Regions from separate parts of the Neptuniibacter sp. 2_MG-2023 genome, predicted to be linked through region 1. Evidence: predicted binding sites of a transcription regulator. Region 1 holds the regulator's gene; the other holds the start of a gene.

Evidence for each region. Region 1 encodes sigma-54, which starts transcription at its own class of promoters, with help from an activator protein. Its sites were predicted from a motif close to TGGCACNNNNNTTGCTNT; they were not measured.
Region 2: a site for sigma-54 is predicted at 2,270-2,287, ahead of Q4486_RS02720 (ANTAR domain-containing response regulator). Genes of this name have one in related genera too.

Annotation. Positions count from the first base shown of each region.
Region 1 is NZ_JAUOQC010000007.1:33,516-38,149, reverse strand. It holds gene lptA (lipopolysaccharide transport periplasmic protein LptA) at 1-319, shown strand, start outside; gene lptB (LPS export ABC transporter ATP-binding protein) at 324-1,049, shown strand; gene Q4486_RS08405 (RNA polymerase factor sigma-54) at 1,106-2,614, shown strand; gene raiA (ribosome-associated translation inhibitor RaiA) at 2,664-2,954, shown strand; gene ptsN (PTS IIA-like nitrogen regulatory protein PtsN) at 2,976-3,434, shown strand; gene rapZ (RNase adapter RapZ) at 3,443-4,300, shown strand; gene Q4486_RS08385 (HPr family phosphocarrier protein) at 4,306-4,575, shown strand.
Region 2 is NZ_JAUOQC010000002.1:34,356-38,989, forward strand. It holds gene Q4486_RS02710 (CmpA/NrtA family ABC transporter substrate-binding protein) at 1-181, opposite strand, end outside; gene Q4486_RS02715 (CmpA/NrtA family ABC transporter substrate-binding protein) at 592-1,614, opposite strand; gene Q4486_RS02720 (ANTAR domain-containing response regulator) at 1,632-2,228, opposite strand; gene Q4486_RS02725 (nitrate reductase) at 2,587-4,634, shown strand, end outside.

The DNA.
Region 1 (4,634 bases):
GTATCGTGGTGAAGAGGGAGTTGAAAAACTTATTGCCAAAGGAAGCCTTGCACATTTCAGACAACTTCCAAGGAAAGGAGATCCATACAGCGACGCTTGGGGCAAGCACTTACTTTATCAGGTAGATGATCAAAAACTCACTATTACCGAAGAAGCTAAAGTCGTCCAAGCAGAAGACACTTTTACTGGAAACAAGATCGTTTATGATCTAGATAAGTCGATTGTGAACGCATTTGGTGGCACAAGCAAAGACGAAACAGGTGAGCCAGGACGTATAAATATGGTCATTCAACCTAAAAAGAAAACTAAGGCCAACTAACCCTATGAGCTTATTAGAGGCCAAAAATCTTGCCAAACGCTATAAAGGCAGGGAAGTTGTTAAAGACGTTTCACTACAGATAAAGAATGGTGAGATCGTTGGCCTTTTAGGCCCCAACGGCGCGGGGAAAACCACTTGCTTTTACATGATTGTTGGTCTGGTTCAAGCCGATAATGGCGCCGTTAAAATCAAAGGGCAGGATATCAGCGCACTACCTATGCATGGCCGTGCTCAGCAAGGTATAGGCTACCTTCCCCAAGAGGCTTCTATATTTAGAAAACTGTCTGTGAAGGACAATCTACTTGCGATTTTAGAAACAAGAAAAGACTTAGATAAACACGCTGCCCAGTTAAAAATGGAAGAGTTGCTTGAAGAATTCCATATCACACACATAAAAGACAGTATGGGCATGAGTCTTTCTGGTGGAGAACGTAGACGTGTAGAAATTGCACGGGCATTAGCAACCGAACCCGAATTTATTCTATTAGATGAACCTTTTGCAGGTGTCGATCCTATCTCAGTGAATGACATAAAGCAGACCATTCGCCACCTTCAATCAAGGGGCATTGGTATATTAATTACTGATCATAATGTGAGAGAAACCTTAGATATATGCGAAACAGCTTATATTGTTAGTGAAGGTACAATCCTTGCTAACGGCTCACCAGCCGATATTATGGCAAACGAAGCAGTAAGAAATGCTTATCTGGGCGACCAGTTCACACTTTAAGCATATACTTAGCTATAAATGAATTATGTAGTTTCAGGAGTTTGTCCCTTAGTATTATGAAACAAGCGCTTCATCTAAAAATTGGGCAACAGCTCACAATGACCCCACAACTACAGCAAGCAATTCGCTTACTGCAGTTGTCTACGCTTGATCTTCAGCAAGAGATTCAAGAAGCATTAGAGAGTAATCCTATGCTTGATGTCTCTGAGGACGAACACGCCTCGGCTTCCGAAACTCAAGAGAGTAATTCACAGGCACCAGAGACAGAATCTGAAGCTACAGCCACCGCGACAGCCGAAGCCGAGCTTGACGACAATATTACAACTGAAGACAACTGGAATGAGAAAATACCAGAAGAGCTCTCAACCGATAGTAACTGGGAAGACACATTCCAATCATCAGGCCCAAATCTAAGTCAAAGCAAAGAAGATTTTGACTCTTTCGAATCTAATGACACTGCAGAAGAAACACTGCAAGACCACCTTCATTGGCAATTAAACCTTACCCCAATGAGTGATATTGATCGCCTTATTGCAACGAACATTATTGACGGCATCAATCCTGATGGTTATTTAACCATCACTCTGGATGAGATCTTAGATCATTTCCATGCGCAAACAGGTGAGCAGTTTGAAGAAGTAGAACTGGATGAGATTGAAGCCGTCTTGCACCGCATACAACAATTTGATCCAGCAGGTGTTGCCTGCCGTGACCTCAGCGAGTGTTTAAGCATACAGTTACAACAACTGCCGCCTGAGACACTTTGGAAAAATGAAGCGATCAAAGTTGCACAACAATACATTAAGCTACTCGGTGCTCACGATTACCGTCAATTGATGAGAAAAACACGCTTAAAAGAACCTCAACTGCAGCAAGTTATACAGCTGATTCAAGGCCTAAATCCAAAACCTGGCGCCTCAATCAGCAGCAGTACCGCTGAATATGTTATTCCAGACGTTCTTGTTACAAAACAGCAAGGTGAATGGCGCGTTCACCTCAACCCAGAAGTTTCCCCTAAGCTACGTATCAACTCAGGTTACGCAGGTTTAGTAAAACGGGCCGATAATAGCTCTGATAACACCTACCTAAAAAACCACCTGCAAGAAGCACGATGGTTTATTAAAAGTTTACAAAGCCGCAACGAAACCTTATTAAAAGTGTCAAACGAGATAGTAAAACGACAAATTGGCTTTCTGGAACATGGCGAAGAAGGCATGAAGCCAATGGTGCTTCATGACATTGCTGAAGCCGTAGAAATGCATGAATCCACTATCTCTCGAGTGACCACACAAAAGTTTATGCACACACACCGTGGAATATTTGAACTAAAATACTTCTTCTCGAGTCATGTAAGTACAGCAACAGGGGGCGCAGCGTCCTCAACCGCTATTAGAGCGCTTATCAAAAAGATGGTGGCCGCTGAAAATAATGCTAAACCATTAAGCGACAACAAAATTGCACAATTTCTTGATGAACAAGGCTTTAAAGTTGCTAGACGTACGATTGCGAAATATCGCGAAGCGATGGGTATTCCACCGTCGAATGAAAGAAAGCGTTTAGTTTAATAAAAGAGTGGCAAGAGTAGTATGTCACTGCAATAAATAGGAGAAACCTATGCAGATCAACATTACTGGACACCATGTAGAATTAACTGAATCAATGAATGATTATGTGCTCTCGAAACTACAAAAGATTGAGCGTCATTTTGATAACATCACCAATGTGCAAGTCACACTCAGCGTAGATAAACAACGCCAGAAAGCTGAGGCAGAGATGCACTTAGCGGGTGCCCAGCTCTTTGCTACACATGAACACGAAGATATGTATGCTGCAATTGATGGCCTTACTGACAAGTTAGATAGACAAGTCATTAAGCATAAAGAAAAAACTAAAACTCACAAATAACCGGTCTGTATCCAAAAAATTATGTTGCTTCATGAACTATTAACCCCCTCAAGCGTCCTTTGTGGCCTTGAGGGTGGCAGTAAAAAGCGGATTCTGGAAAATGCTGCTGAAATAATATCGGAGCAACATCCCGATATGAGTTCATCATCAGTATTTAACGGACTTCATTCGCGCGAAAAACTTGGCAGTACAGGCATAGGCGATGGGATTGCCATTCCACATTGCAGGCTGGCAGAATGCACTGAAGCTAAAGGCTATCTAGTCAAACTAGATACACCTATAGACTTTGATGCTATCGATGGTAAACCCGTTGATCTTCTATTTATTTTGATTGTTCCTGAAGACTCAACATCTGAGCACTTAGCTACACTAGCCTCAGTTGCAGAGCTCTTTAGCCAAGAAGAAGCCAGAAACAAACTAAGAGAAAGCCAAGACAGTCATTCTCTGTATGAGACTTTATGTAAGTTGAGTGCTGCCTAGGAGTTAAAATGAAGCTTGTTGTGATTAGTGGTCGTTCCGGCTCAGGAAAAAGTACAGCATTACAAGCTTTAGAAGATATTGGCTTCTACTGTATAGACAATTTGCCGGCTCTCTTACTACCAGACCTTGTCCAACAGATGAGTAGTGACCCGAGTCACCCTGACCAGATAGCGGTCAGTATTGATGCGCGCAATTTGCTCAGTAACTTAGCCAAATTTCCAGATATTTTAAATCAACTTCGCCAAGATCATTGGGCTGAATATGAAGTTATTTTTTTAGATTCATCGGAAGCCACCTTACTCAAACGTTATAGTTCAACCCGACGTAAACACCCTCTTTCAGATACCCATAAGAATCTACAACAATCAATTGAGTCAGAGATACAGCTTTTAGAACCTATCGCAAGCTTAGCCGACATCCGAATAGATACTACGCGCTTATCCCTGTATGAGCTTCGAGATACAGTCAAACTTCGGGTTGCCAACCGTAAAGCTCAAACCTTGTCGGTTCAATTTGAATCTTTCGGTTTTAAGCATGGTGTGCCTTTAGACGTAGACTTTGTCTATGATGTACGCGCCCTACCCAATCCTCACTGGGTTCCAGATCTACGCAAATATACAGGCCAAGAGAAACCGGTTCAGGACTTCCTAGAGGAATCACACGAAGTTCGAGAGATGGTAGAAGATATAACTAACTTCCTCGAACGCTGGCTGCCCCGCTTTTCAGAAAATAACCGTAGCTATATTACGATTGGCATTGGCTGCACAGGGGGGCAACACCGATCTGTTTATATTAGCGAACGTCTAGCTTCTCATTTCTCTCAACATATGGATAATGTCCATGTTCGTCATCGTGAATTGAGCTAACTATCATGCAAGAAAAAAAACTACTCATCATCAATAAACTGGGGTTACATGCCCGAGCAGCCGCTAAGCTTATTGGTGTAACATCACGTTTTTCATCCGAAATTTTATTGGAGAAAGACGGACGTGCAGTAGATGGAAAAAGCATTATGTCTGTGATGATGCTGGCAGCTAGCAAAGGTACAACCTTAACTGTTAAGATCACAGGCAATGATGAAGAAAGTGCTATGTCGGCCATTGAAGAGCTTATCAACAATAGGTTTGATGAAGACGAATAAAACTCTTCATATTAATTCTTAGGGTTATCCCTTCAGCTTCCGTTATAATCAAAGCATTA
Region 2 (4,634 bases), on a different contig from region 1:
AGAAGCCTTTTTCGTAAGCGATCGCCAAAGGCGCCATATCCGTTAACTTAATAAAACCAAATTTAAGGTCTTCTTTTTCGGGCTCGCCTGTTACTGCCCATGCAGGGGTAGTAATCAAGGCGGCGGCCAAAACCGTACTACTGATGATTTTGCTGAGTAGAGCCGTTTTCTTATTAAGCATGGATCGCTTCTCCAATCTTGAAAAACAAAAAGGCGCCTAACGTAACCACAAATTCGTGATTCGTTAAGGCGCCTTTGCCATAAAATAAACTGTCGGGTTTTTAGGCCCTTGTAATCTTTTGAGAGTGCCCATCATTGAGCAATTCTTTGTGGATTAATAAAGCATGTGCTGTGCCATTAATTATAAATTCTTTTATAAACAGATAGTTAGTTTTAATTTCTTGGTTTTTTGTAAGATTAAACAGAGCTGCCGCGCTGCACAATAGTGCGTGAGTGGTCATAAGAGGTGCGTATTGATGCAAAAAGGGTGTAAGGTTTGTTTCTGACATTATGGGTAGGTTTTCGCTCTTACTGTCGATAAAGCCTAATCAAGAAAAAGGTAAGGCAGAAGATGTGCTTCTGCCTTTAATTTCAGCTGATCCAGCGCTGAAAAAGATCATGGCGGTAGACTGAGAGGCTAATCTCGGAGAAATCAGCTTCTTGGTTTGATAGTTGTCCACACTGCTTCATCTGCTCCAGTATAAAAATACCCTGTTTAGGATCTGGAATGTTAACCGTCGCGCCAGCGAAATGCTGCTCCATTGCCAAGGGTGGTGTGTAGTCAGAAAGCTTAGTGGCGGCTTGATCTAGGTATGGAGGTAGCGCAAGGAGTTGGTAGAGCTCCTCTTTATTGTTGATATCTTCAACCCATTGGCAAGCTTCATATAACGCTTTTACTAATGCTTGGTGGGTATTAGGGTAGGCCGCTGCCCACTCTTGAGTCACACCAAGAACCTTTTCTGTATGGGCTCCCCATATTTTGTGCCCGGTCGTCAGTAAGCCGCCGATCTTCTGAATGAGCGCTAAACTGTTCCAAGGTTCACCTACGCAATAACCATCTATAGCGCCATTAGATAAGCTTGGTATCATCTGGGTTGGTGGAACAGCGATTAATTGCACATCATGTTCTGCATCAATCCCATGTTGTTCAAGCCAGTAACGAAGCTGATAATAATGGTTTGAGTATGGATATACCGTTGCCATGACCGGTTTGACTGAGCTGCTCTTTACCTGTTTTTTAAATTGCTCACCGACTAGTTTGTCGTCTTCCCAGTTATCAATTGTTTTGGATAAGAGGGTATGGCACTCTTTAGATAAAGTGATTGCCGTACCGTTTTGGCTGAGGGATAGGGCGGTTAACATTGCTGTTTTATTGCCATTTAAGCCCAGTGTAGCGGCTAATGGCATAGGTGCGAGCATGTGGGCGCCATCGTAAAGACCGAAACTGACTTTATCCCGTATCGAAGCCCAGGAGGCTTCCTTACACAAAACAACGTTGAGATTATACTTCTCGAAAAAGCCTTTTTCCCTAGCAACAACTAAAGGTGCACAATCTAATAGCGCGACAAAACCGAGCTTTAGTTTGTTTTTTTCAACTGTCAGTAATTCTGACATAAATTATCCTCTCATCTCTACTTGCGCAGGCCGTTCGTTAGTTCCAGAACATCAATAACACTCTGAGCGACATCAGGTAGTTTTTGACCTCGATCCATGGCTAATTTTCGAAGCGTTTCAAATGCTTGTTTCTCATCGCACCCTTGATGCTTCATTAGCATGCCTTTGGCTTTTTCAATAACTTTCCTATCCGCTAATTGAGTTTTAGCTTTTTCGAGTTCTGCGCGTAGTGAACTGTGAGCATCGAAATGAGCAATAGCGGTATCCATAATGGCTTTAACTCGCTCGGGTTGTAATCCGTCTGCGATATAAGCACTGACACCGGCATTGATAGCATCACACATGGTTTTGCGATCGTTTTGCTGCTCAGCGAAAAAAATGATGGGTCTTGGATTGTTCTTACTCATCGTAGACATACTTTCGAGCGTGTCTCGATTAGGCGAATCCATATCTATAATCACGATATCAGGATGAGTATCCTCTACGCGTTTATTGAGATGGGTAGTATTTGGTAGTTGGCAGACGACATAATGGCCTAATGAGTGTAGCGCTTCTTTGAGCGCTTGGACTCTTTCCGGTTCGTCATCTATCAATAAAACATTTAAACGATTCACGTTACTTATTAATCCATATCCGGAGTTGGATAGGAATTAAATAAGCAATAAATGTTCCATTATGGGGCGGTTTTAAGTTTTCTCTATTTTCGCTGCCCATTTGTCTACTTTTAACAGTTAATTGGGCGGCTGTGAAATGAGTTGAGCTTAGCCTGTATTATCAATTGGCACATTGCTTGCTGAGTCACTCATCATATTTATTGATAAAAATGTACAGCATGTTTAGTACATAAAAAATTATAGTAGCGCAACGGAGCGCACTTATCTGGCAACTAGCAGATATGTGGCTCCGTGCCGTGTACGCTGTAAACTGGAAAGTGCATCTGGATTTGTGTGTTACAAAGCAGTGGAGGTTTAGATGCACAAAATGACAACGTGTCCATACTGCGGTGTGGGCTGTGGTGTTGATGCTGATATTCTGGATTCCGGTTCAATCGGTGTTAAAGGCGATAAATCTCATCCGGCTAATTTTGGCAGGTTATGCGTTAAAGGCTCAGCCCTGCATGAGGTATTAGGTGCGGGTGGTCGTCTACTTTCCCCTCTTATAAATAATGTCCCTGTTTCTTGGGATAGCGCACTAGATGAGGTCTCTTCTAAATTTCTTCGCACTATATCGGAGCACGGGCCTGACTCTGTAGCTTTTTACTTATCCGGTCAATTGCTCACAGAAGATTATTATGTAGCCAATAAACTGATGAAAGGTTTTATTGGTAGTGCCAATGTGGATACGAATTCACGTCTTTGTATGTCGTCCGCTGTAGCGGGTTATAAACGTGCCTTTGGTAGCGATACAGTGCCATGTTCCTATGAAGACTTGGAAAAAGCGGAACTATTGGTGCTGGTCGGCAGTAATACCGCGTGGAACCACCCTGTTTTATATCAACGTATGCAGGCTGCTAAGAAAAAGAACCCCTCCCTTAAAGTAGTAGTGGTTGATCCTCGCCGAACAGCAACCTGTGATTTAGCGGATCTTCATTTAGCGCTTAAGCCAAGTACCGATAGTGAGTTATTTTCAGGATTATTGAGCTATCTGGCTGATCAGGATTGTTTAAATCATGATTACATTGAGCAATACACAGAAGGTTTTGAGCTTGCTTTAACTTCAGCCCAGCAGCAGTTTGACTCAGTTTCAGCGGTAGCTAAGTATTGTGACCTAGAGAGTGATATTTTAACAACGTTTTATGAGTGGTTTGCCCAGACTGAAAAAGTTGTGACCTTTTATTCTCAAGGAGTAAACCAGTCTTTTAGTGGCACTGATAATTCCAATGCGATTATTAATAGCCACCTTGCTACCGGTCGTATAGGTTTTGAAGGAGCGGGCCCGTTTTCTATTACTGGACAGCCTAATGCTATGGGTGGGCGTGAGGTTGGCGGTTTAGCAAATCAGCTAGCCGCGCATTTGGACTTCTCTTCGCCTGAGTATATAGATCTTGTCTCGCGTTTTTGGAATGCACCGAATATTGCTCAAACCGAAGGTTTAAAGGCGGTTGAGCTTTTTCAAGCTATTGAAGAGGGTAAAGTTAAAGCGGTTTGGATTATGGGGACAAATCCTGCAGTGAGTTTACCTAATACCCATCAAGTGACACGGGCGTTGGAAAAGTGTCCCTTAGTGGTTGTTTCTGATTGTATGGCGAGTACTGAAACCCTTAAATATGCTGATGTTTGCTTACCCGCAACAGGATGGAGTGAGAAAGATGGCACAGTCACTAATGCAGAGAGAAGAATTTCACGTCAGCGTAGTCTCTTAGCACCTACGGGGGAGGCTAAACATGATTGGTGGATTATTAGTGAAGTGGCCAAGAAAATGGGTTTTGAAGATGCATTTTCTTATCAACATCCAGCAGAAATTTTTGCAGAGCATGCTGCGCTCTCTGGTTTTGAGAATGACGGCAACAGAGATTTTGATATTAGTCTGTATCAAGATATAGATATTGATACTTATAATTCTTTTAAACCGGTTCAGTGGCCGGTGACTCAGGAAGCACCTTACGGGACTGCGCGTATGTTTTCCGATGGCCGCTTTTTTACGCCATCAAAACGGGCAAGGTTTATACCTATTCAGGCTTCAAGCCCTATTCAGCAAGTCACCCCTGAACTGCCTTATATCTTAAATACAGGCCGTATTAGAGATCAATGGCATACCATGGCAATGAGTGGACGTGCGCGCCGCTTGTTTCAACATAGGGATGAACCTTTTGTGGAGCTTAATCAGGCCGATGCGCTAAAAGAGCAGATCTCTGATGGCGAGTTGGTTAAGCTGAGCCATCCTCAAGGGGATTATATTGGCCGTGCTCGAGTTATGGTATCGGAGCAGCGTAGGGGCGAGCTGTTTGTGCCTATGCATTGGAATAATGAATTTAGTTCCTTGGCTAAAATGGGCGCTTTACTGGAACCCGTGACGGACCC